DNA from 3 places in the Mesorhizobium sp. UC74_2 genome. Region 2 is predicted to be linked to each of the others. Evidence: predicted binding sites of a transcription regulator. Region 2 holds the regulator's gene; each other region holds the start of a gene.
The links. The regulator LexA, encoded in region 2, represses DNA repair genes until DNA is damaged. The targets are predictions, from matches to a motif close to TGTTCNNNNTGTGTTCNG.

Region 1 (10,337 bases), 3.1 Mb from region 2:
CCTTGGTTCCCGGCAGCTTCCAGCCATCGTTGCCGAATACGCCTTCGTCGAAATAGCCAACCCAGATGTTGCCGCGATCATCGCATTGCAGATGCTCGATTCCGTCGCCGAGACAAAATCGGTTGGCGACGCCCCCTTTGTCGTTGAACAGCATCGCGTTCGCGTCGGTCGGCCTGCAGCGGGCACTGGCGACGATCCAGCCGCCGTCCTGATGGGTGTCAAAGACCGGAAACGCCGTCTCCAGGGGAAATTCGATCGTCCCGTACTCCGTCATGCCGTCGAAGATCGACAGCCTGGCCATCGTGTCCTTGGTCAGCAGCGGCCGGCCAGCGCCTTTGGTTTTTACGTTGCGATACCAGTTTCCCGTCACATCGCAGGTGGATCTGAGCAATGCCAGAAGTCCGTCGCCCGTGATGGCATAGGAAACGTCGAACCAGCCGGGCTCCGGTTCCGGCAGAGGTGCGAAGGGAGAGGGCTGAAGAATTTCGATCAAGACGGGACCCTGGTTCAGCTGGGATCGTCATTCGAGAGTGAGTCGCCGCGCGTGGCAATACGGCCGATGGACTGCTCCTCAAGCGGCTTGCGACAAACGCTCCGGAGCCATGCGATACGAAATCGCCTCGGCCAGATGGATGCGCCCGACCGTTTCGCAATCATCGAGGTCGGCCAGGGTACGCGCGACTTTCAGCACGCGGTGGTAGGCGCGAGCGGAAAAGCCGAGCTTTTCGCTGGCTTCGCTGAGCAGGGCAAGGCCAGCCGTATCCGGCGCCGCGATCGCCTCGATCATGGCTGGCGAACAATGGGCATTGAGCGCAACGCCGGTCATGCCTTGAGCCTCGAAACGCCGGCGCTGGGTCTCGCGCGCCCGCACCACCCGCTCTGCCACAACCGCGCTCGGCTCCGCCTGATCCGGGCGGATCAGATCGCTGGCCGAAACGGCCGGCACATCGACCCTGAGGTCAATGCGGTCGAGCAGCGGTCCTGAAATGCGGGCCTGATAGTCGGTCCGGCAACGATCGCCGCGCAGGCAGCGATAACCGGGTTCGCCGGCCATGCCGCAACGGCACGGGTTCATCGCCGCGACCAGCTGGATGCGCGCCGGATATGCAACGCGATGATTGGCGCGCGCAATCACACAGTCGCCGGTTTCCAAGGGCTGGCGCAGCGCATCGAGCGTCTGCGGCGAAAATTCCGGGAATTCATCGAGGAAGAGTACGCCATTGTGGGCAAGCGACACCTCTCCGGGACGTGCTCTCACGCCACCGCCAACCATTGCCGCCATCGAAGCCGAGTGATGGGGCGCACGAAATGGCCGCCGGTCGGTCAGCTTGCCACCGGCGAGTTCCCCGGCAACCGAGGCGATCATCGAGACTTCCAGCAATTCCTTCGGTGCCAGCGGCGGCAGGATCGAGGGAAGACGCTGTGCCAGCATCGACTTGCCGGACCCGGGCGGGCCGACCATCAGCAGATTGTGGCCGCCGGCCGCCGTCACCTCCAGCGCACGCTTGGCACTTTCCTGGCCTTTGACATCGGCGAGGTCCGGCAGGTTGCGTGCGCTCTGATGCACGCCGGGTTCCGGGCGTGACAACACCTGCGTGCCGCGGAAATGGTTGGCCATCGCGATCAGGCTGCGTGGCGCGACGATATCGATGTCGGGGCCGGCCCAGGCCGCTTCTGGGCCACAGGCGTGCGGACAGATCAGCCCGCGCCCTTCGGCATTGGCGCCGACCGCCGCCGGCAGCGCACCCGCCACCGCCGCGATCGTGCCATCCAGCGAAAGCTCGCCCAGCACGACATAGGAGGCGAGCATGTCGCCCGGTATGGCGCCGAGTGCAGCCATCAGGCCAAGCGCGATGGGCAGATCGTAGTGGCTGCCTTCCTTCGGCAGATCCGCCGGTGCCAGATTGACCGTCACCTTGCGCGCCGGCATCGACAGGCCGGAGGCGTGAAGCGCCGCCTGGACGCGTTCGCGGCTCTCGGCCACCGCCTTGTCCGGCAGGCCGACGATGGACATGCCGACCTTGCCCGGCGCGATCATCACCTGCACGTCGACCGGCACGGCCTCGATGCCCTGGAACGCCACCGTGCGAACGCGAGAAACCATCCGAGCCCCCAGGCGGGCTGCCTACCCGCATGGCCGCAACGGCCACGGGGTCAAGAAAAGCATGGTTTCCCGATCAGATCAAGAACAATACATGAACAAAAACGCTTGCAGGATGTCGTCGCGTTGCCGCCCTGGCGAAGCAACGGAACGGCCGCGGGAAGGTCAGCCGCGCTTGGCTTCCACCGCATCCCAGAACAGGGCGGCGATGTCCGCGCCACCGAAGCGCTTCACTTCGCGTATGCCGGTCGGCGAGGTGACGTTGATCTCGGTCATGTAGTCGCCGATCACGTCGATGCCGACGAGGATGAAACCGCGTTGCTTCAGCGACGAACCGATACGGGCACAGATCTCGCGCTCCCGCGCGGTCAGGTCCGTCTTCTCCGCCCGGCCGCCGACATGCATGTTGGAGCGCGACTCGAATTCGGCGGGCACGCGATTGATGGCGCCGACCGGTTCGCCGTCGATCAGGATGATGCGCTTGTCGCCCTTGCGCACGTCCTTCAGGTAACGCTGGACAATGTAGGGTTCGCGGAACAGCTGGCCGAACATCTCCAGCAGCGAGGCCAGATTGCGGTCGGCCTCCTGCAGATGGAAGATGCCGGCGCCGCCATTGCCGTAGAGCGGCTTGACGATGATGTCGCCGAACTCCTTGCGGAAAGCGGCCACTTCCTGCGGATCCTTGGTGATCAGCGTCTCCGGCATCAGGTCGGCGAATTCGGTGACGAAGATCTTCTCGGGGCTGTTGCGCACCCAGGCCGGGTCGTTCACCACCAGCGTCTTCGGATGGATGCGTTCAAGAATATGCGTGGTGGTGATGTAGTTCATGTCGAAGGGCGGGTCCTGGCGCAGCAGGATCACGTCCATCTCGGCGAGATCCGTACGCACAGCCTCGCCGAGCGTGAAGTGGTCGCCCTTGACGTCGCGCACCTGCATCGCCTCGATCCGAGCGAAGACCTTGCCATCGCGCAATGACAGCCGGTCCGGCGTGTAGTGATACAATCTGTGACCACGCCGTTGCGCTTCCAGGGAGAGCGCGAAGGAGGTGTCGCCGGCGATGTTGACGGTCGAGACATGGTCCATCTGGACGGCGACTTCGAGGGACATGCAGGGTCTCCAATCTGGAGCAATTCCAGCAAGAGTGCGCAGCGGTTCTGCGTTCGGAATTGCACGATAACAAAGAGTTAGAGCGTCCCGCGTTTCCGCGAAAAGCGGCAACACTCCAACGAGCAGGACATGAAGCGACGCGCCTCAACCTGTCAAGCGCCGCAACCGCCTAACCGGTGACACCAGCGGTGGAAGGCGCAAGAGCATCGACCTCAGGCGTTGATGACGATCAGACCGCCGACGATCAATGCCGTGCCCAGCATATATCGCGCCGTAAGGGCCTCACCAAGCAGGCCCCAGGCAAGGAGCGGCACGACGCAGAAGGTCATCGCCATGAACGGATAGGCGACGGTGAGCGGCACGGATTTCAGCACATAGACCCAGACGATCGTGCCGATGCCATAGATGGCAAAGGCAGCGAGCAGGTAAGGATCCAGGATGGTTGCGATCAGGCCAGCCAGGTCGGCCGCGCCGGCGCGCGCGCTTGTGAGCTTGAAGAGGACCTGACCTGCCGAAATCATCAGCGGCGTCAGCACCAGACCCGCCAGCACAGGAAAAGGCAGCGCGCCGACCACGATCAAGCCCCGGGCCGGTCTTCGCAGTAGAAGATGTCGCGTCCGACATCGACACAGACATGGCTGGTCGGCACCGGATGCATCGCACGCAGGAACGAGTGCGTGTAGGGGAAGAAGTTGAAATGCGGATTGAAGGAATAGCGGTATTCCCGCTCGCGCGGGACGACGATGATCAGGCGTTTGCGGGCAATCCGCCGCAACTCGGCAATCGCCTGCCGATATTCGAGGACGTGCTCGATGACATGGGTGCAGACCACGGTGTCGAAGGCGCCATCCTCGAAAGGCAGATCCTCGATGCGCGCGGCGACATAGTCGATGCCGTCGATGGCGGCCGCATCCTCGACAACGAAGTCGACACCGACATAGCGGCCGCCTTCGCGCGCCGCGCGAATACGTTTCAGCAGAATGCCGGTGCCGCAGCCAACGTCGCAGACCGACTGACCGACCGTCGAGGCGATGATCTTCTCTATGCAGGCCTGCGAGTTGTCCGTGCCCTCATGAACCCGTGGATGGTCGCGATAGAGCGTCTCGTACTCCTCCGCGGTCAGGAAGGGAGCACGTTCGCGAAAGGAAGCCAGCCGCGCGATATGGTCGCCCCAGGCCAGGCTGGCGACAGAGCGGAACAGCCGCGAGTCGCGGATGACCGGCGGCAGGACATCTTCGAGAACAAAGCGGATGCGATTGGTGGTTTCGCGGTTCAAGGAGATTTCTCCAAAACGATTGCTGTCAAGCCGCCCTGTTCGACGCATCTGGCGTGGAGGCGGTACTGTTCTGGCGACCCGGCATGCTGAGATAAAAAATCCGCTTCTGCTCTGCCCGGCCCCGCGAGACGGAATCGAGGACCAGTCCGGTTGCCAGCATCAGCATCGACAGAAGCAGCAGTCCGACCGAAAGCACCCAGGTGGGAATGCGCGGCACGAGACCCGTTTCGGCGAACTCGACAAACACCGGCACGCCCAGGACCGCGCTGGCAGTCAGCAGCAAAATGGAAATCGCCCCAAAGAAGCGCAGCGGCTGCGTCTCCTTCATCAGCATGGTGAACATCCAGAGAATCCTGGCGCCATCCTGGAACGTTGACAGTTTTGAAGACGAGCCCTCGACGCGACGGCCATAGTCGAGTGCGATCTCGCTGACCGGCAGCTTGAGCTGCGAAGCGTGTACCGACATCTCCGTCTCGATTTCGAAGCCGCCCGACACCGCCGGAAAACTCTTGACGAAACGCCGGCTGAAGACGCGGTAGCCGGAGAAGATATCCGTGAAATCGCGTCCGAACAGGCGCTTGTACAGGCTGTTGAACAGGCGATTGCCGAAAGCGTGGCCTTGCCGCCCGGCATCGTTCGTGACGCCGCGCCTTGTGCCGACAACCATGTCGCAGCGCTCGGTAAGCAGCGTATTGATGAGCAGAGGTGCGTCCTCTGGCGCGTAGGTGCCGTCACCATCGGCCATCAGGTAGATATCGGCATCGATGTCGGCAAACATGCGCCGCACGACATTGCCCTTGCCCTGTCTTGGCTCGCGCACGACGACGGCGCCGGCAGCGCGTGCCTTCAGCGCCGTAAGGTCTTTCGAATTGTTGTCATAGACGTAGATCGTCGCGACGGGCAGCGCCTCGCGAAACCGCCGCACGACATCGGCGATGGTCAGCTCCTCATTGTAGCAGGGCAGCAAGACCGCAATCGTCGGTTCATAGCGGACTTCGTGTACCATCGCTGTTTCTCGCTGGACCCCGGCGACCGAGCGCTGGAGGCTGACTTTACTATTTATTGAAGCCGTTAAGGCTAGGTTTAGACACATCTGGGTTTGGGGGCTTTTCGATGGGCGCGGCCGAAAATAGGGCCTCGAGCTGGCGGCGTGATCTTGCCTGGACGCTTGTCGTCGCGCTGGTGGTGCTGACAATCAGTGCCATCGGCGGCTTCAAGACGATGAGCAACAGCAATGGCGACAATGACAGCCTGCTCAGACTCGTCGAAGTGCGCGATTTCATGGCCGGCCAGGGCTGGTTCGACCTGCATCAGTACAGGATGGGTCCGGAAGGTGGATTCGTCATGCACTGGTCACGGCTGGTCGACGTATTGCTCAGTGCTTTGATCCTGGTTGCAAAGGCTTTCGGCGCGCCCACATGGCTTGCCGAAAGCTTCGCCAAGGTGGCTTGGCCGACGCTGATGTACTGGCTGACCGCTTTCTTTGTCGTTCGGGCCGCGCGACGCCTTGGCGGTGATGCGGTGGGCCTCCCGGCGATGATCATCACCGGTGCCGCGCTGTACTTCATGGGTATTTTCGCACCCGGCGACATCGACCATCACAATATCCAGCTCCTGCTCGTCATGGCTGCCGTCAATTTCCTGCTCGCCGCGCCCGACTGGCGCCCAGCGGCCATGCTGTCGGGAACCTGCGCTGCCCTGAGCCTGGCAATCGGTATGGAAACCGCGCCGTTGGTTGCGGCAATCGGTTCGTGTGTGGCGGGTTTGTTTCTCTTCTCCGGAAGGCAGGAAGCGCCCACTGCGGCCGGTTTCGGGCTTGGTTTCGCCGGCGTTTCGGTATTGGTCCTTGTGTTGACGGTTGCCCCTTCAAACTGGGGAACGGCGACTTGCGATGCTTTCTCAGCGGTCCAATTTGCCGTTGCCTTCATTTGCGGAATCGGGCTCGCCGCCGCCGCTTCAGTCGACCGGTTCAATGCCAGCGTTTCGCGTAGGCTACTGGCCCTCGTTCTGTTGGCAGGCATCGTCGCCGTCGTCGTAATCCTGCTGTTTCCACAGTGCCTGCAGGCGCCGTTCGCCAATCTCGACCCCCGCCTGCACACACTCTGGCTGAACAACGTCGAGGAAGCACAGTCGCTGTTCCAGCTGATGAAACACGATCGCGCGTCGGTCGTCGGCTGCTACGTCACGCCGCTGATTGCACTGGTCCTTCTCGCCTTCCGCCTGATTCGTGGGGACCGTCGCCGCGTGGTCTACGTCATGACCGCGCTGCTGCTCATGGCCTTTGCCGTCAGCATCTGGCAGGTCCGGGGCATGGTATTTTCAGTCACCCTGGCGGTCATTCCACTCGCTGCCTGGGTGGCGATGTGGCGCGAACGCGCAGCAAGATCGCCGTCGTTGCGTACGTCTGTGGCAATGGTGCTGGCCTGGCTGATCTCGCTCAACGTGACATGGAGCACGGCGGCCCGGTCGACGACGATGTTGACCAACACCGCGCGAGAGAGCGCCGCTGAAAGCAGCGCGAGCGGATGCAAGGGCTCACTCGACTACGCCGTGCTGGCCGGCATGCCCGCAACCACGGTGCTGGCAGTCTCCAATCTCGGCTCACCGATCCTTGCCTATACCGACCATCGCGTGTTGGCCGGCCCTTATCACCGCAATGTCGAAGGCAACCTTCTCGTTCTGGACGCCTTCACCGGTCAGGCTGCAATGGCTCAGACAGTCGTTCGAAACCAGCATATCGGACTGGTCGCGCTCTGCCGCTCCGATCCCGAAGCCGGCAATCTCGTCGACGCGGCGCCGAACGGTTTCCTGGCCGAACTCCTCGAAGGCCAACTGCCAACCTGGCTGGAACCCGTGCCCGGCACGGCAGGCCAGCCGCTCGAGCTTTATCGTGTCAAACCCGACTAAGCTTCAGCCTGCCGGCGTCGTTCGCTGAGAAAGCGCCGGCTTATATTCGAGATACCTTTCTTAAACGGTTTGCTGTCACTCTGATAAGAAATTCCAGAATAAGAACAGGGACGCCGATGCAAACCTCGTTTGGCACCGGGCAGACGAACAGGGAGAATACGGATCTGGCCTTCACCGATCCGTTGACCGGCCTCGGAAACCACCGTCGTTTCTTCGACAAGGTGGAACGCTTGATTGCGGACCGTTCGGACGATCCGGCCCCTTTTGCCGTCGGCATTCTCGACCTCGACGGTTTCAAGCCGATCAACGATCTGTTCGGCCACAAGGCCGGGGACGACATCCTGATCCAGGTGGCGATGCGCCTGCGCGCTTCCATGGACAGCCATTCCACGGTCTGTCGTATCGGCGCGGATGAGTTCGCCTTTCTCTACCCGATGGTCTTCAGCGAAGAAGCCGCCACCGAGCGGGCGCGCATGCTGATCGAGATCCTGTCGGCGCCCTATGATGTCGGCGAGCGCACCGCCAGGCTTTCGGCCTCCACCGGCTGCTCGCTGTTCTATTCCGGCGAGGAGACGACCGAGATCCTCATCAACAAGGCGGAGACGGCGCTTTACCACGCCAAGCGCTCCGGCCGCGGCAAGGTCGTCGTCTATACTCGCGAGATGGAAGAGGCGGCCAAGCGCGTCACCCGCATCGAACAAGCCCTGCGACGCGCGGTTTCAGCCGGCGAGGTCGAGCCGCATTTCCAGCCGATCGTCGATCTCGGCACCCGCCGCACCATCGGCTTCGAGGCTCTGGCGCGCTGGTCGGATCCAGACCTCGGCCCGGTCTCTCCCGCCGTCTTTATTCCGATCGCCGAAGAGCGAGGCATCATCGGCCCGCTGTCGCAGCTGGTGCTGCGCAAGGCAACGGAGGCAGCACGCGGCTGGCCCGGCGATCTGTTCCTGTCCTTCAACCTGTCACCGTCGCAACTCGTCGACCAGAACACCGGGCTGCACATCCTGTCGATCCTTGACCGTACCGGTTTCGATCCGCGCCGGCTGGAGATCGAGATCACCGAGACCGGCCTGATGAACGATCCGATTTCGGCCGAGAAGATCGTCGAAGATCTGCGCCGCGTCGGTATCCGTGTCTCGCTCGACGATTTCGGCACCGGCCAATCGTCGCTCGGCCGCCTGCGCGAATTCAACTTCGACAAGCTCAAGATCGACCGCGCCTTCGTATCGTCCATCCTGGAGGATCGTCCGTCCGAACACATCATCCGGGCCATTCTGGCCATGTGCGAAGGGCTCGGCATGGATGTCGTGGCCGAAGGCATCGAGCAGGAGGCGCAGGCCGACCGGCTCGTGCAGTTCGGCTGCGCCGGCGGTCAGGGCTATCTGTTCGGCAAGCCGGCCAATGCCGATGCGACGCTCGGTTATCTGCGGGATTCCTTTCGCGGCGCCTTGCGCGCCAAGGCGATCTGAAATCTGAAACGTTGCCAGACCGCCGGTCCTCACGGATTGGCGGTTTTTCTTCCCGTTTCCCATTTGTCCGACAAAATGATGCTGTAGGCACTTTCGCGCTTGCTCCGTCCAAGCCGCTGGCTAGGATGCGGCGCCGTCAGACCAGAGCGCCGCACGTCCTCTCGGACGCGCAAAGGACGCTCTAGCATTTTTGAAGGGCGCATCGTGCTTTCCGAAAATCGGTTCCGATTTTCGGGCCGATGCGCGAGTGGAGGAACGCATAATGATGCCATCGGCGCGGTTTGCCGATCTGGAAGGCGCGTCGGTGCTGATCACCGGCGGAGGTACCGGCATCGGCGCCAGGCTGACGGAAGGCTTCGCCCGGCAGGGAGCCAAAGTCGCTTTTGTCGATATCGCCGAAACACCGAGCCAGGCACTTTGCGATGAAGTCGCGGGCCTGACCGGCAACAAACCGCTGTTCCTCAATGCCGACCTACGCGACATCGAGGCGTTGCGGCAGGCGGTGCAGACAGCCGACCAGGCACATGGACCGATCAGTGTCCTGGTCAACAACGCCGCCAACGACATCCGTCACACCGCCGAGACGGTGACCGTCGACGAATGGGATGACAATCTTTCGATCAACCTCAGGCCGCATTTCTTCACCATTCAGGCCGTCGTGCCCGGAATGAAGAAGCTGGGCCGCGGCGCCATCGTCAATTTCACCTCGACATCCTTCATGCTGAACATCGGTGACATGCCGGCCTATACGGCCGCCAAGGCGGGCATCATCGGCCTGACCAAGGGCCTGGCCGGCCGCTATGGCAAGGACGGCATTCGCGTGAATGCAATTGCGCCCGGCTGGGTCATCACCGAACGCCAGCGCCAGCTCTGGGCTGCCCCTGGCAAGGTCGAGGCCCATATCGCACGACAGGCCATCCCGCGTGAGATGCATCCCGATGACATGGTCGGGCCATGCCTGTTTCTGGCATCGGATGCCTCAGCCATGCTGACGGCACAGACGCTGATCGTCGACGGAGGACTGCTGTGAACGCCACACCTGCGATCGCCGCTATCGACTGGGGCACGACCCGGCTGCGCGCCTGGCTGCTTGCCGGCGACGGCAAGGTGCTGGCCGAGCGGCGAGGCGACGACGGCCTGATCACGGCGCGCGAAGCCGGCTTTTCAAACGTGCTCGAGCGGCACCTCGCGGCAATGGACGCACCGGCAACCTTGCCCGTGGTCATCTGCGGCATGGCCGGCTCGCGCCAGGGCTGGATCGAGGCGTCGTATGTCGATGTGCCGGCACCGATCAATGCCATCCTGCAAGGCGCTATCCGCGTGCCCGATACGGCGCGCGACGTGCGCATCGTCCCCGGCCTGGCCCAGCGGCTGGCGGATACGCCGGATGTGATGCGCGGCGAGGAAACGCAACTGGCCGGCGCGGATCTCCCGGCCAGGGGACAGCATCTTGTCTGCATGCCCGGAACCCATTCGAAAT
Region 2 (10,337 bases):
TTGCTGGCACGCGTGAGAGAATTGCGCGGGCATGGCCGGCTGGCTGGAAAGAAGGGCGGCGTGCTGGTCAAATGCGCCAAGCCCGGGCAGGAGCTCAGGGTGGATCTGCCTTCCATCGGCTTGCAGACCGTTGAGGGCGCTCACGCCGCCGGTCTGGCCGGCATCGCTCTGGAAGCCGGCCGCTCACTGGTTTTGGATAGCTCGGCGGTGATCGCAAAGGCGGATGCGCTCGGCCTCTTTGTGGTCGGTCTGCCAGCCAAGGAGCGGATCACATGACGGCTGGGCCGCTCCGGATCGCCATCGTGGCGGGTGAGGAATCCGGCGATCTGCTGGGTGCCGATCTGATCGCTGCGCTCAAGGCAAAGACCGGCCGTGAGATCCAGCTCGTCGGTCTTGGCGGGCGTCATCTCAAGACGCTCGGTCTCAATCCGCCATTCGATGCCAGCGAGATCGCCCTGATGGGATTCAGTGCCGTGCTTGCCGGCTTGCCCCGCTTGATCCGTCGTATCGGCCAGGTTGCCTCGCTGATTGCGACCGAAAAACCGGACTGCCTTGTTACCATCGACAGTCCGGATTTTTCGCTGCGCGTGGCGAAAAAGGTACGCGCGGCCAACCCGGCCATCCCGATCGTGCACTATGTATGCCCGAGCGTGTGGGCATGGCGGCCTGGCAGGGCGCCTGCGATGAAACCCTATGTCGATCATATCCTTTGCATCCTGCCGTTCGAAGCGAAGGCGTTGGAGCGACTGGGTGGACCGCAAGGAACCTATGTCGGCCACAGATTGAGCCATGACGCCGATGTGTTGCGCGCTGCTGCAGCGCAGAACGCGCCTCGTGATCTTGGTGAGGACCGGGAAAAGACACTCCTGCTTCTGCCTGGCTCGCGGCGTGGCGAGGTGAAGAAGCTGCTCGAACCCTTCGGAGAAACCGTCGCGGTGCTCGCCGAACGGGGCCACAGGATGCGCCTGCTGTTGCCAACCGTACCGCATGTCGCGGAATTGGTACGAACGGCCGTTTCGCCCTGGCCGCAAAAGCCTGAAATCATCGTGGATGCGGCACGCAAGTGGCAGGCATTCGGCGAAGCCGACGCGGCGCTGATTGCCTCAGGCACGGTTTCGCTGGAGTTGGCGCTGTCAGGCGTACCGATGGTTTCGACTTACAAGCTCGATCCGGTGGCAAAGCTGCTTCAGAAGCTTATCACCACCTGGTCGGCGCTTTTGCCGAATCTCATCGCCGATCGGGCGCTGGTGACCGAATTCTACGACATCTATGTGCGGCCGCCGAACCTTGCCCGCCAGATCGAGGCCTTGTGGTCGGACAGCGGACTTCGCACATGGCAGAAAGACGGGTTTGCCGAGGTGCGCCGCCGCATGGCGACCGACCTTCCGGCAGGCGAAATCGCGGCAGCTGTCGTCTTGGGGGAAATCGACAAGCACCGCTGATATCGTGGCTGCGTTGAACTGGCGCCCTAGCTCGCAGAGCTGGAAGCAACGGGCTCTGCGTTTTTCTTCCAGTCACCCGTAGTGTTCCACCAACGATTGGGATTCTCGCTGTCGTCCAGGCCCCTTGATCTGCTGCTGAGGATCGACTGAAGGCGGATTACGGGCTCCTGGTAGCTGTGTGTCAGAAAGATTGCCTCGACCACCTTCTCGGCCAGTTGCTGATCCTCGGGTATTTCAAAGAATATCTCAACGACACCGGGTCGCCTGCGGAGGTCGGTCTCTGGCCCGGCTGCCGCGCCTTGCAGTGGGCGATAGCGTTCCACGCCCTCGGCTGTCTGATAGGAGTTGCTGTCGTATTTTCCCATGACGAGCGGAATGATTGCGGTGACTTCGGCCATGATACGATCGACGTCTTCCATGGGTGCCTGAAAAGTCACCAGCAGCACGGATTGCAGGGTGACGGACCGGGTCGCAAAAGCATTCAGCATCTTGGCGTGCTCCGTGAAAAGAAACGAGCCGAGAATAGCCATGTCCTCCTGACAGGCTTGAGTCAGGAGTCGCCGGTGCCGAAACGAAAACAGCCGGCCTCGTAGCCGGCTGTCCATTGATGGTCGGGAGTTTGCAGTCTGATTACTTGTCTTTGCCAAGCGCCGCGTCGACGCTCCACGCACCGGGACCAGCCGCGGCGATGAAGAGAAACACGAAGCAGAAAAGCATTGCCGCTTCGCCGCCATTGAGTACCGGGAAGAAGGCCTGCGGGGCATGCGCGATGAAGTAGGCGAATGCCATCAGGCCGGAGAGGATGAAAGCCACCGGGCGCGAGAACAGGCCAATGATCAGCAACAGGCCACCGACGATTTCCAGGACTGCGGCTGTCGTGGTCATGCCATTGAGCGGATAGGGGAACGGGGCTGGCCAGCCAAGCAGCTTCATAGTGCCGTGCGTCAGGAAGGTGGCTGCGGTCGTGATGCGCAGGATGCTGAGCAACTGTGGCGCCCAGGGCTGAAGAAAACCAAATTTCATATTGTCCCTCAATATCTCGTTTGAATGGTTGCGGGTGATCTCAAATGCAGCGTGTGCTGGCAATCCGCACCTAGCGGGGAAATGCGGCGGGGCCATCTGCGCGCGGTCAAATGACGAGCCTCGCAAATCAACAGTTGTTGAGAGGGGCGTGATGTCCTGGCCGTCGACGGACAGCGAGGACACAGTCTTCCTGTGGTTCAACGCATATGAAAACCGCCCCTGATGCAGCGGCATCAGGGGCGGCGAAACGTCAGCCGAGGCGTGAACGGTCAGCGCTTGGCGATGGGCACATAGTCGCGCTCTGGCGCGCCGGTATAGAGCTGGCGAGGACGGCCGATCTTCTGGTGTGGATCCTCGATCATCTCCTTCCACTGCGCGATCCAGCCGACTGTGCGTGCGACGGCGAACAGCACGGTGAACATGGTGGTGGGGAAGCCGAGCGCCTTCAGCGTGATGCCGGAATAGAAGTCGATGTTCGGATAGAGCTTCTTCTCGATGAAATATTCATCGGTCAGCGCGATCCTTTCGAGCTCGATGGCCACATCGAGTGTCGGATCGTCCTTGATGCCGAGTTCACCCAGCACTTCGTGCGTGGTCTTCTGCATGATCTTGGCACGCGGATCGTAGTTCTTGTAGACGCGATGACCGAAGCCCATCAGGCGGAACGGGTCGTTCTTGTCCTTGGCGCGGGCGATGTACTCCGGGATGCGGTCGACGCTGCCGATCTCGGACAGCATGTTGAGCGCGGCCTCGTTGGCACCGCCATGCGCAGGTCCCCACAGGCAGGCGATGCCGGCTGCGATGCAGGCGAATGGATTGGCGCCCGAAGAGCCAGCCAGCCGCACCGTGGAGGTCGAGGCGTTCTGCTCATGGTCGGCATGAAGGATGAAGATGCGCTCCATGGCGCGTGCCAGCACCGGATTGACCTTGTATTCCTCGCAAGGCACGGCAAAGCACATATGCAGGAAGTTGGCAGCGAAGTTGAGCTCGTTCTTCGGATAAACGAAGGGCTGGCCAATGTGGTATTTGTAGGCCATCGCCGCGATGGTCGGCATCTTGGCTATGAGGCGCACGGACGCAACCATGCGCTGGTAAGGATCGGAGATGTCGGTCGAGTCGTGGTAGAAGGCCGACAGGGCGCCGACCACGCCGCACATGACCGCCATCGGGTGCGCGTCGCGGCGGAAACCGGTGAAGAACCGGGTCATCTGCTCATGCACCATGGTATGGCGCGTGACCCGGTAGTCGAAATCGTCCTTCTGCGCCTTGGTCGGCAGTTCGCCGTAGAGCAGCAGGTAGCATACCTCCAGGAAATCGCCGTGCTCGGCAAGCTGATCGATCGGATAGCCCCTGTGCAAGAGCACGCCGGCATCGCCGTCGATGTAGGTTATGGCCGACTCGCAGCTCGCCGTTGACGTGAAGCCGGGATCGTAGGTGAAAGCTCCGGTCGTCGAATAAAGCGCACCGATGTCGATAACGTCCGGACCGACCGAACCGCTTCGGACCTTGAACTCGTGGGTCTTGCCGTCGAGCTCCAGTTTCGCCGTCTGTCCGGTCATTGCAAACTCCTTCTTGTTCCCTGGTCTGCAGGCCAGGACGATCCGCTACGCGGAACGCCACAAGCCCTTGAAATGCGCGAGATTACAGCCGCCGGAATAGTTAGGGCTGATTGATCCGGCGGCAATGTTGCACCGCAAAAGAAACCTTTCAATGCTAAAGTTCTTGGACCAGAACTCCTAATCGATTTGATCTGCGATGCGAGCAAGACTTTCGTCACGACCAAGCACGGCGAGCACGTCGAAGACGCCGGGTGAGGTGCTGCGGCCGGTCAGTGCCGCACGCAGAGGCTGCGCCACCTTGCCGAGTTTGACGCCCGCCGTTTCGGCATAGGCGCGTACCGCGGCTTCGGTCGTGGCGACGGTCCACTCGTCAAGTGCCTGGAAATGGCCAAGCACGGCTTTGAGAACGGCCTTTGCGTCGACGTCGAGCAGCGAGGCTGCTTTTTCGTCCAGTTGCAGCGGTCGCTGGGCCGCGATGAAATAAAGACTGTCGGCCAGTTCCACCAGCGTCTTGGCGCGTTCCTTCAGGCCGGGCATCGCCTGCAGCACCTGGGCTTTCTTCCTGTCGTCCAGCTGGTCGACCAGTGCTTCCCCATTGGGCAGATAGGGCAGCGTATCGAAAAACACCTGGGTCAGCGCCGCATCGTCCATACCCCGCATGTGCACGCCGTTCAGCGCCTCAAGCTTGGCGAAGTCGAAGCGGGCAGCACCCTTGTTGACGTCGACGATATCGAACCACGACACCATCTGCTCGATCGACATGACCTCATCATCACCATGGCTCCAGCCAAGGCGGGCGAGATAGTTGAGCAGCGCCTCAGGCAGGTAGCCCATGGCGCGATAGGCCTCGACGCCGAGCGCGCCATGACGCTTGGAAAGCTTTGCACCATCGGCACCATGGATCAGCGGAATATGCGCCATCTTTGGCACATCCCAGCCCATGGCGCGATAAATCGCGGTCTGCCGGGCGGCGTTGGTCAGGTGATCATCGCCCCGGATGATGTGAGTGACACCCATGTCGTGATCGTCGACCACGACAGCATGCATGTAGGTCGGCACGCCGTCCGAGCGCAGGATGATGAAATCGTCGAGATCCTTGTTGGGAAAACGCACCTCTCCCTGCACGAGATCGTTGACCACGGTCTCGCCTTCGCGCGGCACCTTGATGCGGATCGCACCTGCCACACCCTCCGGAGCCTCGGAAGCATCACGGTCGCGCCAGTGGCCGTTATAGCGCGGCGGCAGTCCCTGCGCGCGGGCGGATTCACGCATGACGTCCAACTCGGCTGGCGTCTCGTAGGCATAATAGGCCTTGCCCAGCCGCACCAGTTCCTCGGCGACCTCGCGGTGGCGCGCGGCGCGCTGGAATTGCGAAACGGCCTCGCCGTCCCAGGTCATGCCCAGCCAACTCAGTCCTTCGAGGATGGCGGCGGTGGCGGCGTCAGTCGAGCGCTCGCGGTCGGTATCCTCGATGCGCAGCAGCATCTTGCCATTGGTGTGCCTGGCGTAGAGCCAATTGAACAGCGCCGTGCGTGCGCCGCCAATATGCAGATAACCAGTGGGGGAGGGAGCGAAACGGGTTACGACCTGATCGGACATGGAACTCTCGGGAAGAAGCGCAGGAGCGCGGACTTTCGTTGTTTGGGCGTTCATGTAGCATAGGAGGTCAGGGGCGCAAGGGGCAGGCCCGATGGCTGGACCGGGGAGGGTTGGGCGAGGGGGCGCTGATGCCGAACAGGGCATCAACGAGCGTCTTCTATTCGTGTCTCCGGCCGTCGATGACAGCAATGCCGCGGCGGCATCGCCTGACATTCAGCCGATCGGAATGCCATCATCGCTCGATGATCTGCTGGCAGCGCGCCAGCATCCTCGTTCCGATGCCCTGGATATGCCTTCCGGCGACAAGCCATGGCTGGAAACCCGCTGGCAGAACTTGCGAAAGCTGGTTGGCGGGGACCTGCGCGGCCCGTTCGCCGGGGCGATCGCGTTGGAGCTGGATCGCGGCGTCGCGTTCCTGTTCGCGCCGGTCTTTCTCGGGGCTGGAGCGACGGTCTATTTCTCACTCGATCGCGAGCCGGCCTTCGCGCAGTTGATTGCCGGCAGTGCTGTCCTTGCTGTCATTGCGCTGCTTTCACGCTCCCGCCTTGGCTTGCATCTCGCCGCGATGGCCGTCCTCTTCCTCGTGCTCGGTATCCTTGCCGGCAAGGTCGAGACGTGGCGCATGCCGAGCAACGTACTGGGAGCACAGGTGTCGACCAGGGTGACAGGCCGCGTCATTTCAGTCGAGCCGATGGCCAGTGGACGCACGCGGCTGACGCTCGACGTCATCGGTACTGAAAAGCCCAAGCTACGCTATCAGCCGGAGCGGGTGCGGCTTTCGGCTTTGGCAATGCCGGCCGAAATCCGCGCCGGGTCGATCGTGTCCGGCTATGCCCGGCTGATGCCGCCAGCCGGTCCGGTGCGGCCCGGCGGCTATGATTTTTCTTTCGAAAGCTATTTCGACGGGATCGGCGCGACTGGGTTCTTCATGGGCAAGCCGAAGCTTGAATCCCTGGAGAAGGTACCTGCATCGCTGCCCACTCGGCTGTCGGTGGCCGTCGAGACCGCACGCGAAACGATCGCGGATCGCATTCGCGCTTCGATTGGTGGGCCTGAGGGCGAGATCGCCGCGGCACTGATTGTCGGGGTGCGCGCCGGCATTCCGGACTCCGTCAACGAAGCCATGCGAAGGACGGGTATCTATCACATCATCTCGATATCCGGCCTGCACATGGCACTCGTCGCAGGAACCGTGATGTTACTGCTGCGCGGCGCTTTCGCGTTGTTTCCGGATTTCTCAGCGCGCCGGCCGGTCAAGAAATATGCTGCGTTCGCAGCCATTTGTTCGATTTCCGCATATCTCGCGATCTCCGGGGTGGTGGTCGCGGCGGAGCGTAGTTTCATCATGCTGTCGGTGATGCTGATTGCGGTACTGTTCGACCGAGCGGCGCTGTCGATGCGCAACCTGGCAATCTCGGCGATGATCGTGATCCTGACCGCGCCGCATGAAGTGGTCGGTCCGTCTTTCCAGATGTCGTTCGCCGCGACTGCCGCCTTGATCGGCGCGTATGCGGCTTGGGCGCAACGGCGTGAAGTCATGCCTACCCCGGCACCGCTGGCACGCTCGTTCACCGGCTTTCTCGCGCACAAGTCGCTGATTGCGGTTGCTGGCATGGCAGCAACCTCGATCATCGCCGGCCTTGCCACGGCGCTGTTCGCGGTCTGGCATTTCCAGCGGGTCTCACCCCTGAGTTTGTTCGCCAACCTGGCGGTGATGCCAGTGGTTTCGTTTGTCATGCTGGCTGCCGTTCTCAGCGCGATTGCCATGCCGTTTGGCGCCGATGGACCGTTTCTCTATGCGATGGGCAAGGGACTGACGGTGATGATGGTGATCGCGGACTGGATTTCGCAGCGCTCCCCGGTTGACGGGGTTGGCCTTGTCTCGACGCAATCGGTGCTCTTCATTGCCGTGGCGCTTGCCATCGGTGCGATGGCGACGACATGGCTACGTTTGCTGGCATTGCCATTTGTGCTGGCCGGTCTGACAGCGATGGGCAATGTAGAAACGCCCGATGTGTTGATCTCGGAGGACGCACGGCTCGTTGCCCTGCCAGTCGGCGATGACAAACTCGCTGTCAGCCGGGCACGACCCAATCCCTTCACGCTCGACAACTGGCGCCGGGCGCTCAACGTAGAGACGACGGTCTTGCCAGAAGATGTTTCGAGTGACGTCGAACTGACTGTAGAAAATGCACTCGACATGCCGCTTGGCACGCCATTCCTGTGCACACGCCAGCTGTGCTTCGCTCGCCATCCATCGGGTGCTGTCGTGGTGACGACCGCTCGCATCGATGCAGCCAGATCGGCTTGCGGAGTCGCGGCACTCATTGTGATCGACGATGCGACCGCACCAGACCCCTGCAACGATCCGACTGTGGTGGTCGTCACCAAGCAGGATCTGGCCCGCGTCGGCAGTGCTGCGGTGCGCTTCGATTCCTCGCCAGATAAGCCGGCTAATATCTCGTTCGCGATCGATGCCAAAGATCGACCCTGGCATGTCCAGCGGGAATTTACGCGCGAGGCGAGGGGATTGCCGCCTCGTCTTGAAAAAACGCCTAAATCCAAGCCCAAACCGTCGAACTCAAACCACCCCGCCCATTCAGACACACAATTTCCCGGAAAGTCTGTTTCCGGCAATCTGTAGTCGGCTAAATTTGTAGGGTGTCCGGTCTAATAGCGACGGATCAATCCGACCAGTTTACCCTGTACCTTGACCCGATCCGGTCCAAAGATTCGTGTTTCATAGGCAGGATTGGCTGCTTCCAACGCAATCGAGGCACCCTTGCGACGGAAACGCTTGAGCGTCGCCTCTTCCTCATCGACCAATGCCACGACGATCTCGCCGGGATTGGCCGAATTGGCATTGCGGATGATGACCGTATCGCCATCGAAAATGCCGGCTTCGATCATGGAGTCGCCTTTGACTTCCAGGGCGTAGTGCTCGCCTCCCGAAATCATGTCCGGCGGTACGGAAATCGAATGGGTGCGGTGCTGGATCGCGTCGATCGGTACACCGGCAGCGATGCGTCCCATCACGGGGATGGAAACGGAAGCTGCGACGTCGTCGTCATTGCTAGGCGCCTGCAGGCGTTGCGGCTCCTTGGGTACAGAACGCCCCAGGCTGCCCTGGATGACCGCCGGAGAAAATTTCCTGGCTGCGTTAAGGCCGGGAGCAATCGAATCCGGCAACCGCAGCACTTCCAGCGCGCGAGCCCGGTTCGGCAATCGGCGGATGAAGCCACGTTCCTCCAGAGCAGTTATTAGCCTGTGGATTCCTGACTTGGAGGCCAGGTCCAGCGCCTCTTTCATTTCGTCGAAAGAAGGGGGGATTCCGCTTTCCTTCAGCCGCTCATGGATGAAGAGCAAGAGCTCATGTTGCTTGCGTGTCAGCATCGCCACCCTCCGTGGAACGGAACCGGAATCAGAAAAACAAACCCGGAACAAACACTATCTGTTCCATTTGTGTTCCGCAACCATTTAAAGTTTAATGAATTTGTTGACGCTTTGTTCAGCCTAGCAAGAAGCCAGGCCGTTCTCTGTTGCCATATCTCCCGTCGCAGAGCCGGCCGAAGGATGCTGCCCTACCCTTACTCGGCAAATAGATTCTCAGCCATGTAGTCCACGAAAACCCGTACTTTGGGCGAGAGATGGCGATTTGTCGGCCACAATATTCGAAACGTACCCGTTTCGCCGAGATAATCCGTCAGCAGCGGTACCAACTTGCCTTCGGCCAATTCTGCAGACACGGCGAACGGCGGCAGACAGGTGATACCGAAGGACCGTTCGGCGAGGTAGATCAGCGGCTCCAGCGTGCTGGCAACGGTGGTCACGGGAAGATCGAGTTTCAGGTCACAACCGCTGCGCACGAGGGGCCAGGGCTCGAGCCGCCCCGAATTCGCATAACGATGGTGGAGACAGCGGTGCTTGAGCAGGTCCTCCGGCACTCTGGGCGTGCCATGTTCGGCGAGATATTTCGGTGCCGCGACGAGTTTGTGCCGAAAAGTACCGAGTTTGCGGCTTATCAGGCGCGTGTCCCGGATGTCTCCGGTGCGGATCACCGCGTCAAAGCCCTCTTCGATGACGTCGACCAGCCGGTCTGTAAAATCAAGGTCGAGATTGATATCCGGATATTGTTCCATGAAGGCCGATATAGTGGGCATCAACAGCATGCCCGCGAGCGGGAGAGAGACGCGAAGCTGTCCTCGAGGGCTCGCCTGCGATCTCGAAAGCTGGATCTGCGCTTGTTCGTATTCCGATTGAATGCGCCGGCAGGTTTCGAGAAAGAAACTGCCTTCCTCTGTCAGAGCCATACTCCGTGTCGAGCGGTGAAAGAGACGGGCGCCCATTTCGTTTTCGAGCCGCGCAATCGCCTTGCCGACGGCCGAGGCTGTGAGGCCGAGCCGGCGCGCGGCACCGATAAAGCTACCGGCTTCCGCAACCTGTACGAAGATACCGAGTGGTCCAAGCTTGTCCAATTGCGGAATTTTCTTCGTTATTGATGGGAGAGAATGGGCATTTATCTGCTCATCTGTCCTGAATATCCAGAGGTTGCCGCGGCAAGATCGCCGCAATCGTCAGATGGAGACACTCATGGACAAGCCTACCGCAGCCTTTTCTGCATCTCCTCAGTCAACGACTTTTGTCGTGAACGTCATTCACGCCCATCCAGGAAAGCAGGAGGAGGCGTTTGCTGTCATCCAGGATGTCGTGCACT
Region 3 (10,337 bases), 1.0 Mb from region 2:
GCCACCTTGGCCGGGTCTTCCGAACCGGCGCGTTCGATGCCTTGGGCAACCGCCTGGATGACACCATAAGAGAACAGCGTGAAGCCTTCCGGCGAGAAGCCACCGGCCTTGATCTTCTCAACAGCGTCCTTGGCCTCAGGCTTGGCCTGGGGATCGGACGGGAACACGAACATCGTGCCTTCGCCAGCCGGGCCGGCGATCTGCCAGAATTCGGGATTGGAAAGGCTATCCGGCATGATCAGCTGGAAATCGAAGTTCTGTTCCTTGGCCTGACGTTTGATCAAGCCACCTTCCGGATGATAGCCGCCGAAATAAACGACATCCGCCTTCAGTTCCTTGAGTTTGGTGACCAGCGCCGAATAGTCCTTCTCACCGGCGTTGATGCCTTCATAAGCGACTTCCTTCAGGCCACCTTCATTCATGGTCTTCTTGACCGCATCCGCAGCGCCCTGACCGTAGGCGCTCTTGTCGTGCAGCAGCACGACATTCTTGCCGGCATATTTCTTGGCGATCCAAGGACCGACGAAGTTGCCGCCGGCGTCGTCACGGATGTAGAGGCGCAGGATCGTCGGCCAGCCCTTCTTGAAGGCAGCTTCGGTCAATTCCGGATTGGACGAAGCCGGCGTGATCATGACAATGCCGTTCTCGGCATAGATAGCAGACGCCGGGATGGTGGAGCCGGAACAGGCGTGACCATCAACGAACTTGATGCCTGCAGCCGCGATGCGGTTGGCGACTGAAACGGCCTGCTTGGGATCGCAGGCATCGTCTTCGACGACGATCTTGATCTTCTTGCCACCGATGCCGCCCTTTTCGTTGATCGCCGCGGCAGCGGCATTGGCGCCCTGCTTGAACTGATCACCGATCGGAGCGAGCTGACCGGTCATCGGGCCGACCACCGCGATGGAAATATCTTCGGCGTATGCCGCCGAGGCGCTGAGCACCGTGGCAAACACGGCTGCGCCCAGGAACTTTGCTGATTTCAACTCGAACCCTCCCATTGCCTTGCGCAAGCCCTCCCGGCTGCGCTTGCGTGCAATGGGCGCAAAAATTTGCAGTTCGTCAAGCCCATCCGGGCTGCATTGCATGCGTCCGGTTAATGCAATGATCAATTCTTGTGATCGAAGTCAAAACTCGCTTCAGTCTTGTCGAAGCATCGGAAATCAGAATGGCCGGGACGAGCCCAGCCATTCTTCTGTTCAGCAGAAACCTGCCAAGGATCAATCCTGTTTGATCGGCGCATATTTGCCGTCATGCCACTGATTGATGTCGTATTTGGCGTTCTTGAGGTCGCCCTTCTCATCGAAGACAACCTCTCCCACGACGGTGCTGATCGGCTTGCCATCCTTCAGCGCTGCGGCAACCTTGGCCGGATCATCGCTGCCGGCGCGTTTGACGCCTTCGGCGATGGCCTGGATCGTTGCATAGGAGAACAGCGTGAAGCCTTCCGGAGCGAAACCCTTGCCCTTGATCTTCTCGATGGCTTCCTTGGCTTCCGGCCGCGCCTGTGGATCCGACGGGAACACGAACATCGTGCCCTCGCCGGCTGGGCCGGCGACCTGCCAGAATTCAGGGCTGGCGATGGAATCCGGCATGATGAGCTGGAACTTGAGACCCTGCTCGGCCGCCTGACGCATGATCAGCCCGCCTTCGGGGTGATAGCCGCCGAAGTAGACGACGTCAGCCTTGAGGTCCTTCAGCTTGGTGACGAGCGCCGAATAATCCTTCTCGCCGGCATTGATGCCTTCGTAAAGGACGTCCTTGAGACCGGCCTCGTTCATCGTCTTCTTCACGGCGTCGGCAACGCCCTGGCCGTATGCGCTCTTGTCGTGCAGAACAACAACATTCTTGCCGGCATATTTCCTGGCGATCCAGGGGCCGATAAAGGCGCCCTGTGCATCGTCACGGGTATAAAGACGCATGATGGTCGACCAGCCTTTCTTGGCCGCGTCGTCGGTCATCAACGGGTTCGAGGAGGCCGGGCTCATCATCAGCGCGCCGGCCTCGGCGTAGACAGCGGAAGCCGGAATGCTCGAACCCGAGCATGCATGGCCATCGATGAACTTGACGCCGTTGCCGACGATCCGGTTGGCCACCGAAACCGCCTGCTTGGGGTCGCACTGGTCATCTTCTATGTCCAGCTTGATCTGCCGTCCCCCCACGCCGCCAGCAGCGTTGATCGCCTCGGCGGCTGCCTGTGCGCCCTGCTTGAATTGATCGCCGATCGTGGCGAGCTGCCCCGTCATCGGTCCAACAACCGCGATGGAAATGTCGTTGGCATAAGCCACAGAGGTGCTCAACGCCGTCAGCAACAGCGCTGTGCCCAGGAATTTTGTTGTTTTCACTCTAACTCTCCCATTTTGCGCTCCCCTTTGTCGCGCACGATCGAGAATGGGTGAAAAAAACCGTCGTTCGTCAAGCCCGGCCGAACAAAGCGAAAACCGCGCCGGTCTTGTCACGACCGGTCGCGGTTTTCTCGCTATTCCCCCGAGCAGAGCCTGAGGAAGTCTTCCCTGTTGTCCGGTCGATCCGGCTAGCCGGTCGCCTTCCTTGGTATGCGCCGTTGGAGCGGCGTCACCATCCCTTTGGGATGGAAATCAGTGCGTGGTCATCCATTCGCGGGCATCGCGCAGCGCCTGTGCGATTTCGCCCTTGGACATTGCCGACGAGAGTTCCGAACGCCATTCGGCGGCCCGCAGCGAACCCTTGATGGCTGCGATGTTGAACCATTTGTGAGCGGCAATGACATCGGTCTCGCAATCGCGGCCGGTTGCATACATCACGCCAAGTTCGAAGAGAATGTCGGCCTGCGCGGTTGCGCCCATCGTGCCGACCCCAGCTTCAAGCATTTCGAAACGTGCCATTTGAAATCCCCTTGTCTGACCCTGTTGCTCCTGAAAGCCGCCGTCCGTTTCTTGGTGTGGACGTGCGCTCTTCCGATGCTTCACAGGATGCCGGGGACGCTTGAATCCGTCGTTAAATGGCTTGCTTAATTTGAGGAAAACAAAGCTAAAACAAGAAGTAAACGTGAGGAACCGTTAAGGATAGCAAGGGCGCGATTGCGGGGTTTCCATTCAAATTCGATGAAAATTCGCGACTGCGAAAACAAGGTTTCGCTAACCACGGCGAAGCTTCCATTTTGGTAAGAAATTGAAATCGCGCATTTCCAACGTCTTACGAAGGTCAAAGAAAAGCAGCTTTCCTTCCCCAGCGGCACGGCTTTTGTTTTACCGGGGACTGGATTAGCTTACCTGAGCGTAAGGGATGGAGAGGCTGGACCCGGCGTCCAGTTGAAGCGCAAAGGGAGGAACTCGATGTTTCGCAAAGTCAGCCTGGCACTTGCTGCCACATTGATCATGTCGGGTATGGCGCTCGCCGACCCGATCGAAGGCAACTGGAAGACCGCATCCGGCGCGACTGCCGCGATCTCGGGCGGCGGCTCGTTCTCGATCACGCTGAAGACCGGCAAGCACGCCGGCAAGACCATCGGATCATTCAAGGCTGCCGGCGACGGCAAATATTCCGGCACGATCACCGATCCGGACACCGACAAGACCTATAACGGCAAGGCTTCGCTGTCCGGCAGTTCGCTCAAGATGAGCGGTTGCGTGCTGGGCGGCCTGATCTGCAAGAGCCAGACCTGGACCAAGCTGTAACCGGACAGCCCATAGCGACATGACGGCAAGGCGTTTCCGCCACGCGGAGGCGCCTTTTCTTATGGTGCCGAAGAGACAAGCTCCCCCCTTTTCAGAACGGGAGGACAAGTCAGGACGTTTCAATTTCCCGTCAATCATTTTGAACCCTGGATGAACGGCAATCTCAGAAGAGGTTCAGCCACGTTGCGGCATTCTCTCCGACATTGAAGGAGAGACACCCAGATGTTCGCGCGCCGCTTCACAATCGTCTGCCTGCTGACGGCGCTGTTCGGCATGGGTTTTGCGATCCTCGTTGCAGAGAATGCACGGCTGGACCACGGCTGGAACCAGGCTGGCCTGCGATGCGGCACCACCTGCTCCAGTTCATTTTGATCGAGACGAAACGCCATGACCTCGTTAGCGCAAAACGCCATTACCCTGCTGAGGCTTCTGCCCCGTGCAACACTGATCCTGCTGTTGCTTGCAGCACCGGTTCTGGCAGTGCCGATGATGCGTGCCAATGCCGGTTCGACCATAGAAGCGCCAGCACCCAAGAAAACGGGACTTGGACTGGTCCTGCTGGTGAGTCTGCAGCGCGCCTGAATGCTGCAGCAGCATCTAAAAAAGCAAATAGCGAACCGTCCGAGGGACACCCCTCCCAACTGTCATTTTCCATCTCTATAATGGGTCATGGAAAAGCGAATCTACCCACAAGCGATTGAAACCGTGGTCATGCCGGAGCCCTACGCCCGGCAATCCTTTGACGATGCTGGCAAGGCCGTCGCGGCGCTGCGCGCGCTGTATGAACGCAACACCAAGTTCCTGCGCGATTCCTTCTCGGCGCTGGCTGCCGGCGGCGACAACGACAAACGCTACCGCGCCTTCTATCCCGAGGTGAGCGTCGTCACCAATTCCTTCACCCAGGTGGACTCGCGCCAGGCCTACGGTCACATGCCGACACCTGGCCAGTTCTCGACCACGATCACCCGGCCGGACCTGTTCCAAAGCTACCTGACCGAACAACTGCGGCTGATCATGCGCAACCATGGCGTTCCGGTCATCGTTTCGGAATCGGAGACGCCGATCCCCGTGCACTTCGCCTTCCTTGAAGGGACCTATGTCGACAGCGCAGCGGCCGAGCGCATCCGCCGGCCGATCCGCGACTTGTTCGATGTGCCGGATCTTGACGGCACCGACGACCAGATCGCCAACGGCACCTTCGAAGTGGCGCTGGGCGACCCACGACCGCTGGCCCCCTTCACCGCCCAGCGCATCGACTACTCCCTGCACCGGCTGACCCACTATACGGCGACAAGCCCGCAGCATTTCCAGAACTTCGTTCTGTTCACCAACTACCAGTTCTACATCGACGAGTTCTGCGCGATGGCGCGCGATCTGATGGCGAAAGGTGGTGAGGGCTATACCGAGTTTGTCGAGCCGGGCAACGTCGTGACGAAACCGGGCGCTACGATGCCAAGTGAAGGAATTGCACCGCCACGCCTGCCGCAGATGCCCGCCTATCATCTGAAGCGTGGCGATCATGGCGGTATCACCATGATCAATATCGGCGTCGGCCCTTCCAACGCCAAGACGATCACCGACCACGTCGCGGTGCTGCGCCCGCATGCCTGGCTCATGCTTGGTCATTGCGCCGGCCTGCGCAACACACAGGCCTTGGGGGACTACGTACTGGCGCATGCCTATGTGCGTGAAGACCACGTGCTGGACGATGACCTGCCGGTGTGGGTGCCGGTGCCGGCGCTGGCCGAGGTCCAGGTGGCGCTCGAAGAGGCTGTCGCCGAAGTGACAGGGCTTTCCGGTTACGATCTCAAGCGGGTGATGCGCACCGGCACGGTCGCCACCATCGACAACCGCAACTGGGAGCTGCGCGATCAGCGCGGCCCGGTGCAGCGGCTGTCGCAGTCACGCGCGATCGCGCTCGATATGGAATCGGCAACGATCGCAGCCAATGGTTTCCGCTTCCGTGTGCCTTACGGGACATTGCTGTGCGTTTCCGACAAGCCGTTGCACGGTGAGTTGAAACTGCCCGGCATGGCGACCGAGTTCTACAAGCGGCAGGTGTCGCAGCATCTCACCATTGGCATCCGTGCCATGCAGAAGCTGGCCGAAATGCCGATGGAGCGGCTGCACTCGCGCAAGCTGCGTTCGTTCTCCGAGACCGCATTCCAATAGAAACCGGCCCCCGTCGTCCTGCGACGTCAGTTGCCGTTCACCAGTTCGAGAATGAGCCGCTGGATGGCTCCGCCGGCGCCCATCTCGACACGATCGAAATCACGGCTCTGCTGGCGCTGCGTGACAGAGGCATCGGAAAGCGGTTTCTGGATTTCCTGGCGGATCTTCTGGCAACCGGGATCGTTGGGCACCGATACGCCGATGGTGGTCCGTTCGATCTGCGCCAGCATCGCCTTGATGTGGTCGCCATGCACCTTCTCGTGGCGACGAAGGCCGTCGATGAAGATATCCCAGCGCTTCTGTACTGCAGGCGGTAGCGGGTTTGCAGGCTTGGGCAGTGTGTAAGTGATGATCAGCGTTGGCGTTGCCGACTTCAATGTGCAGCCACCGTTTTCCGGGACGTAGTTTCGTCTCCAGGTGAGCTTAAAGAATGTGTGCGCGATGACGCGGCCACCGCTTCTTCCCACTTCCGGCCCATTCTGACCGATCGACGCGTAGAGTTCAGCGCCGGTGGTGCCGGTGACAGCGTAAGGTTTTTCCTGCTCGATGGTCTTGGCGATGGCGGAAGTTGCAGCCAGAAGCGCAGCCACACACGCCGAAAGGAGGCCAAGCCCGGTCTTCAAAGTCATGCTGTCCCTGCCATGATGCCATTTTCGTGCGCACCATAGATGCCGAACCGGCGGCGATCAAAACGGAATCGGAATTTTCCGCTGCTGGATCAGCGCTCGCGCACAAGCCTGGCGACCAGCGCCTCGACCCGACCGCCTTGACGGTGCTCACGCTGGTCGAAGGCGACCTGCTTGGCTTCAAATTCCTCGTAGATCGCATCGACACGCCGCTGCGCCTCACGCTGTGTCTTGATGCAGTGCGGATCATTGGCGACCGCAAGATCGGTGATGGCGCGTTCGCCAGCGGCAATTCCCTGCCTGGCGATGCGGCCGTGCGTCTGCTCATGTGCGCGTACGCCGGCGAAGAACCGCTGCCACCGCTTGCGCAAGGCAGATGACATCGGCGTCGTCACATTCGGGTACATATAGGTCATGTCCAGCGTCGCGCTGGCAGCCTTGACGTGGCAGACATCAGCCTTGGCCTTGAGATCGAAATTCCAGTCGACGGTGTAGGAGGTCTGGGCAATGGCCCGTGTCAGGAAGCCGTGCTTGGGACCGCTCTTGTCCATGGCGTCGATCAGCGCCTGGCCGCTTTCACCCGCGATATCATAGGTGCGTATATGGGTGATCACTTTCGAGCCGGCGGTCGCGACACCTGGCGCGCCTATCGCTGCCAGCAGAGCGAGACTGCAGAAAATAGACCGGCCCATCAGATATCCTCCCGCGCTCGCCCATTTTATCACTGTTGGGGTGCGAGCACAGGAGCATAAACGCTACCATACGGTCAAATTAAGGCCCTTAGGGTCCTTTTGGAGCCTTAGAGCAATTCCAGGAAAAGTGTGTAACGGTTTTCCGTCTGGAATTGCGAAAACAAAGAGTTAGAGCGTTTCCGTGAAAACCGGAAACGCTCCAGAGACCGCGGCTAGGCGGAAGACGCTCCAAAGCGTCGGCGATACGCACCGCATTTACCGGAATCGATCCCGAATTCCTGCCGATGCGCGGTCCCGAAACTACATGTTCTGGTAGACTGGCCCCTCGCCACCCTGCGGCGGCACCCAGTTGATATTCTGGTTCGGGTCCTTGATGTCGCAAGTCTTGCAGTGCACGCAATTCTGCGCGTTGATGACGAAACGCACATCCTTGGCCAACGGATCTGCCGCGGCGTTGCCGTCGGCGTCCACCCACTCGTAGACACCGGCCGGACAATAGCGCGTCGACGGACCGCCGAAGACATCGTGCTCCGAACTCACCTGCAGCGCGGCATCCTTGACCTGGAGATGGACCGGCTGATCCTCTTCATGGTTGGTGCCAGACAGGAAGACCGACGACAGGCGATCGAAGGTCAGCACGCCATCGGGCTTTGGATAGGCGATCCTCTGGTGCTTCGACGCGGGCTCAAGCGATGCAGCATCGGTCTTGCCGTGCTTCAGCGTGCCGAACGGCGAAAAACCGAACAGCGTGTTCAGCCACATGTCGAGCGCGCCAAGGCCAACACCCGCGAGTGTTCCGAAGCGCGACCACAATGGCTTGACGTTGCGTACCTTCTTCAGATCCCTGCCGATGTCGCTGTCGCGCCAGGCTTCTTCGTAGGAGACAAGTTCGTCATTGGCACGACCGGCGGCAATCGCCTCCACGGCATACTCTGCTGCCAGCATGCCGGACAGTACGGCATTGTGAGAGCCCTTGATGCGCGGCACGTTGACGAGGCCTGCGGCACAGCCCATCAGAACACCGCCGGGGAACGACATCTTCGGCACCGACTGGTAACCGCCCTCGGTGATGGCGCGGGCGCCATAGCCGAGACGCTTGGCGCCGGCAAAGGTCGGCGCGATGGCCGGGTGTGTCTTGAAGCGCTGGAATTCCTCGAAGGGCGACAGATACGGGTTCTTGTAGTTCAGGTGGACGACGAAGCCGACCGCCACCTGGTTGTCCTCGAGATGATAAAGGAAGGAACCGCCACCGGTCTTCATATCGAGCGGCCAGCCAAAGGAATGCTGGACAAGACCAGGCTTGTGGTTCTCCGGCTTGACCTGCCAGAGTTCCTTCAGGCCAATGCCAAATTTGGCCGGCTCGCGGCCAGCGTCGAGCTGATACCTGGCGATGAGCTGCTTGCTGAGTGAACCGCGCGCGCCCTCCCCGATCAGCACATATTTGCCCATCAGTGCCATGCCTGGCGCGAAGTTCGGCCCGTGCGTACCGTCCTTCTCCACCCCCATGTCGCCGGTGTAAACACCGGTGACCGCGCCTTCCTCATTGTAGAGAAGGCCGGCTGCGGCAAAACCCGGATAGATTTCCACGCCCAGAGCCTCGGCCTTGCCGGCCAGCCAGCGGCAGACATTGCCGAGCGAGACGATGAAGTTGCCGTGATTGTTCATCAGCGGCGGCATGAGAACGTTCGGCAGCCTGAAGGAACCTGCCGGCCCGAGCAGCAGGAAATGGTCCGCGGTAACCGGCGTCTTGAAGGGATGATCTCCCTCCTCGCGCCAGCCGGGCAGAAGGCGGTCGATGCCGATCGGGTCGACGACCGCGCCGGAGAGAATGTGTGCCCCCGCTTCGCCGCCCTTTTCCAGTACCACGACGGAAAGATCGGGATTGAGCTGCTTCAACCGGATCGCCGCGGCGAGGCCTGCCGGCCCGGCTCCGACGATCACCACGTCGAATTCCATGCTCTCGCGTTCGATCTCGCTCATAGGTCCCTCCGCACTGGCTTGCCGTTCCGGCATATTGCTGGCTCATGCGCTCCATAGCGCATCATTCCGCGACGCGAAACCGGCATGGAACGACGGCATCGCATTGACAACAGACGAAGCCGCCACGTTCTTCAGAATATTTTACGTTCACGTAAACGTCAATTACAGGATACACCTGAAAACGGACGCTTTTCGAGACACCCGTTATCGGTCATAGTCCTGTTCATGCGCATTCATGGGCCAGCCGGCTTAGCAACGTCGCGCCTCCGTTCCGCCTCGGGCCTGTTGTGGCCGGCGGCCATCCTCGGCTTTCTCCTGTTAGCCTCTCCGGGCCAGGCTCAAAAGAAACAAAAGGTTTGGGAAAGCGGAGCTTATTCCTTTTCCGACGAGCTCGGTGGTTTCCATATCAGGGGCGTCTCCGGCAAAGGCACGCGCGCGGACCCTATCGTCATTGACGAGGAATTCACTTCCGCAACACCGGTGACGCTGACGATCCGCACCATCAAGCCGATCCAGCCCTTCGACAGCACGGGCGATTATGCCAGCGGCATCATCTACATGCGCATCAATGCACTCAACAACAGCGGCCATGCCTGGGTGGAATTCCAGTTCGAACTGCAGGAGATTCTCGACCAGCCAAGCGTGTTCGGCGACGGCCTCTCCTTCGATCAGCGCAACAAGACACCCGAAAACATAGGATCGTCGAACTTTGCGACCTTCGACCGCAATTTCGAACCCTATGACCGGTTGCTGTTCACCAAGGGCAAGGTCGATCCGCTGGAAACAGCGGAATTCGAATTCCTGGTCACCGACTACACGCCGCGCTGGACCTTCTATCTGATGCAGGATCCGCGTATTCCATCGAGCTGATGGCTTGCTGCACGCTGAGCTTTCCGGAAAGCCCGCAATCAGCCATACTCATTGTATGTGCAGCACCGTCCCGACACGGTTTTCACCATGGCGTCCTTTCGCCACTCGCCAGTTGCCATTCCTTGCGACCCTTATCGGCTCCCTCGCCATGGCACCATCACCGAGCCAAGCCGTCGAACACAAGATATGGTCGTGCGGTCCCTATTCCGTCTCGGACGAACTTGGCGATTTCCGGATCACCGACGCTTCCGGCAAAGGGACACGCGACGACCCCATTGTGATCGAAGAAGAGCTGGATTCGCCAGCTCCAGTGACACTGACCGTTCGCACCACGCGACCGT

Region 1: ACFJIU_RS25855 (YifB family Mg chelatase-like AAA ATPase) is a predicted target of LexA. The motif match lies at 2,185-2,202, and genes of this name have one in related genera.
Region 3: ACFJIU_RS15515 (sel1 repeat family protein) is a predicted target of LexA. The motif match lies at 3,000-3,017, and genes of this name have one in related genera.

What each region holds. Positions count from the first base shown of each region.
Region 1 covers NZ_CP170562.1:5,312,306-5,322,642, forward strand. The annotation lists gene ACFJIU_RS25850 (hypothetical protein) at 1-301, opposite strand, end outside; gene ACFJIU_RS25855 (YifB family Mg chelatase-like AAA ATPase) at 572-2,104, opposite strand; gene gshB (glutathione synthase) at 2,267-3,208, opposite strand; gene ACFJIU_RS25865 (transporter) at 3,421-3,783, opposite strand; gene ACFJIU_RS25870 (class I SAM-dependent methyltransferase) at 3,786-4,484, opposite strand; gene ACFJIU_RS25875 (glycosyltransferase) at 4,510-5,490, opposite strand; gene ACFJIU_RS25880 (GtrA family protein) at 5,598-7,391, shown strand; gene ACFJIU_RS25885 (putative bifunctional diguanylate cyclase/phosphodiesterase) at 7,508-8,857, shown strand; gene ACFJIU_RS25890 (SDR family NAD(P)-dependent oxidoreductase) at 9,120-9,887, shown strand; gene ACFJIU_RS25895 (2-dehydro-3-deoxygalactonokinase) at 9,884-10,337, shown strand, end outside.
Region 2 covers NZ_CP170562.1:2,156,923-2,167,259, forward strand. The annotation lists gene ACFJIU_RS10500 (LpxI family protein) at 1-276, shown strand, start outside; gene lpxB (lipid-A-disaccharide synthase) at 273-1,442, shown strand; gene ACFJIU_RS10510 (hypothetical protein) at 1,469-1,930, opposite strand; gene ACFJIU_RS10515 (DoxX family protein) at 2,073-2,465, opposite strand; gene gltA (citrate synthase) at 2,735-4,024, opposite strand; gene gltX (glutamate--tRNA ligase) at 4,202-5,623, opposite strand; gene ACFJIU_RS10530 (ComEC/Rec2 family competence protein) at 5,715-8,267, shown strand; gene lexA (transcriptional repressor LexA) at 8,294-9,016, opposite strand; gene ACFJIU_RS10540 (LysR family transcriptional regulator) at 9,211-10,098, opposite strand; gene ACFJIU_RS10545 (antibiotic biosynthesis monooxygenase) at 10,214-10,337, shown strand, end outside.
Region 3 covers NZ_CP170562.1:3,171,616-3,181,952, forward strand. The annotation lists gene ACFJIU_RS15505 (ABC transporter substrate-binding protein) at 1-986, opposite strand, end outside; gene ACFJIU_RS15510 (ABC transporter substrate-binding protein) at 1,221-2,345, opposite strand; gene ACFJIU_RS15515 (sel1 repeat family protein) at 2,598-2,864, opposite strand; gene ACFJIU_RS15520 (DUF2147 domain-containing protein) at 3,315-3,656, shown strand; gene ACFJIU_RS15525 (hypothetical protein) at 3,879-4,028, shown strand; gene ACFJIU_RS15530 (hypothetical protein) at 4,044-4,238, shown strand; gene ACFJIU_RS15535 (AMP nucleosidase) at 4,326-5,828, shown strand; gene ACFJIU_RS15540 (DUF922 domain-containing Zn-dependent protease) at 5,855-6,457, opposite strand; gene ACFJIU_RS15545 (DUF922 domain-containing protein) at 6,547-7,146, opposite strand; gene ACFJIU_RS15550 (electron transfer flavoprotein-ubiquinone oxidoreductase) at 7,447-9,126, opposite strand; gene ACFJIU_RS15555 (hypothetical protein) at 9,352-9,996, shown strand; gene ACFJIU_RS15560 (hypothetical protein) at 10,145-10,337, shown strand, end outside.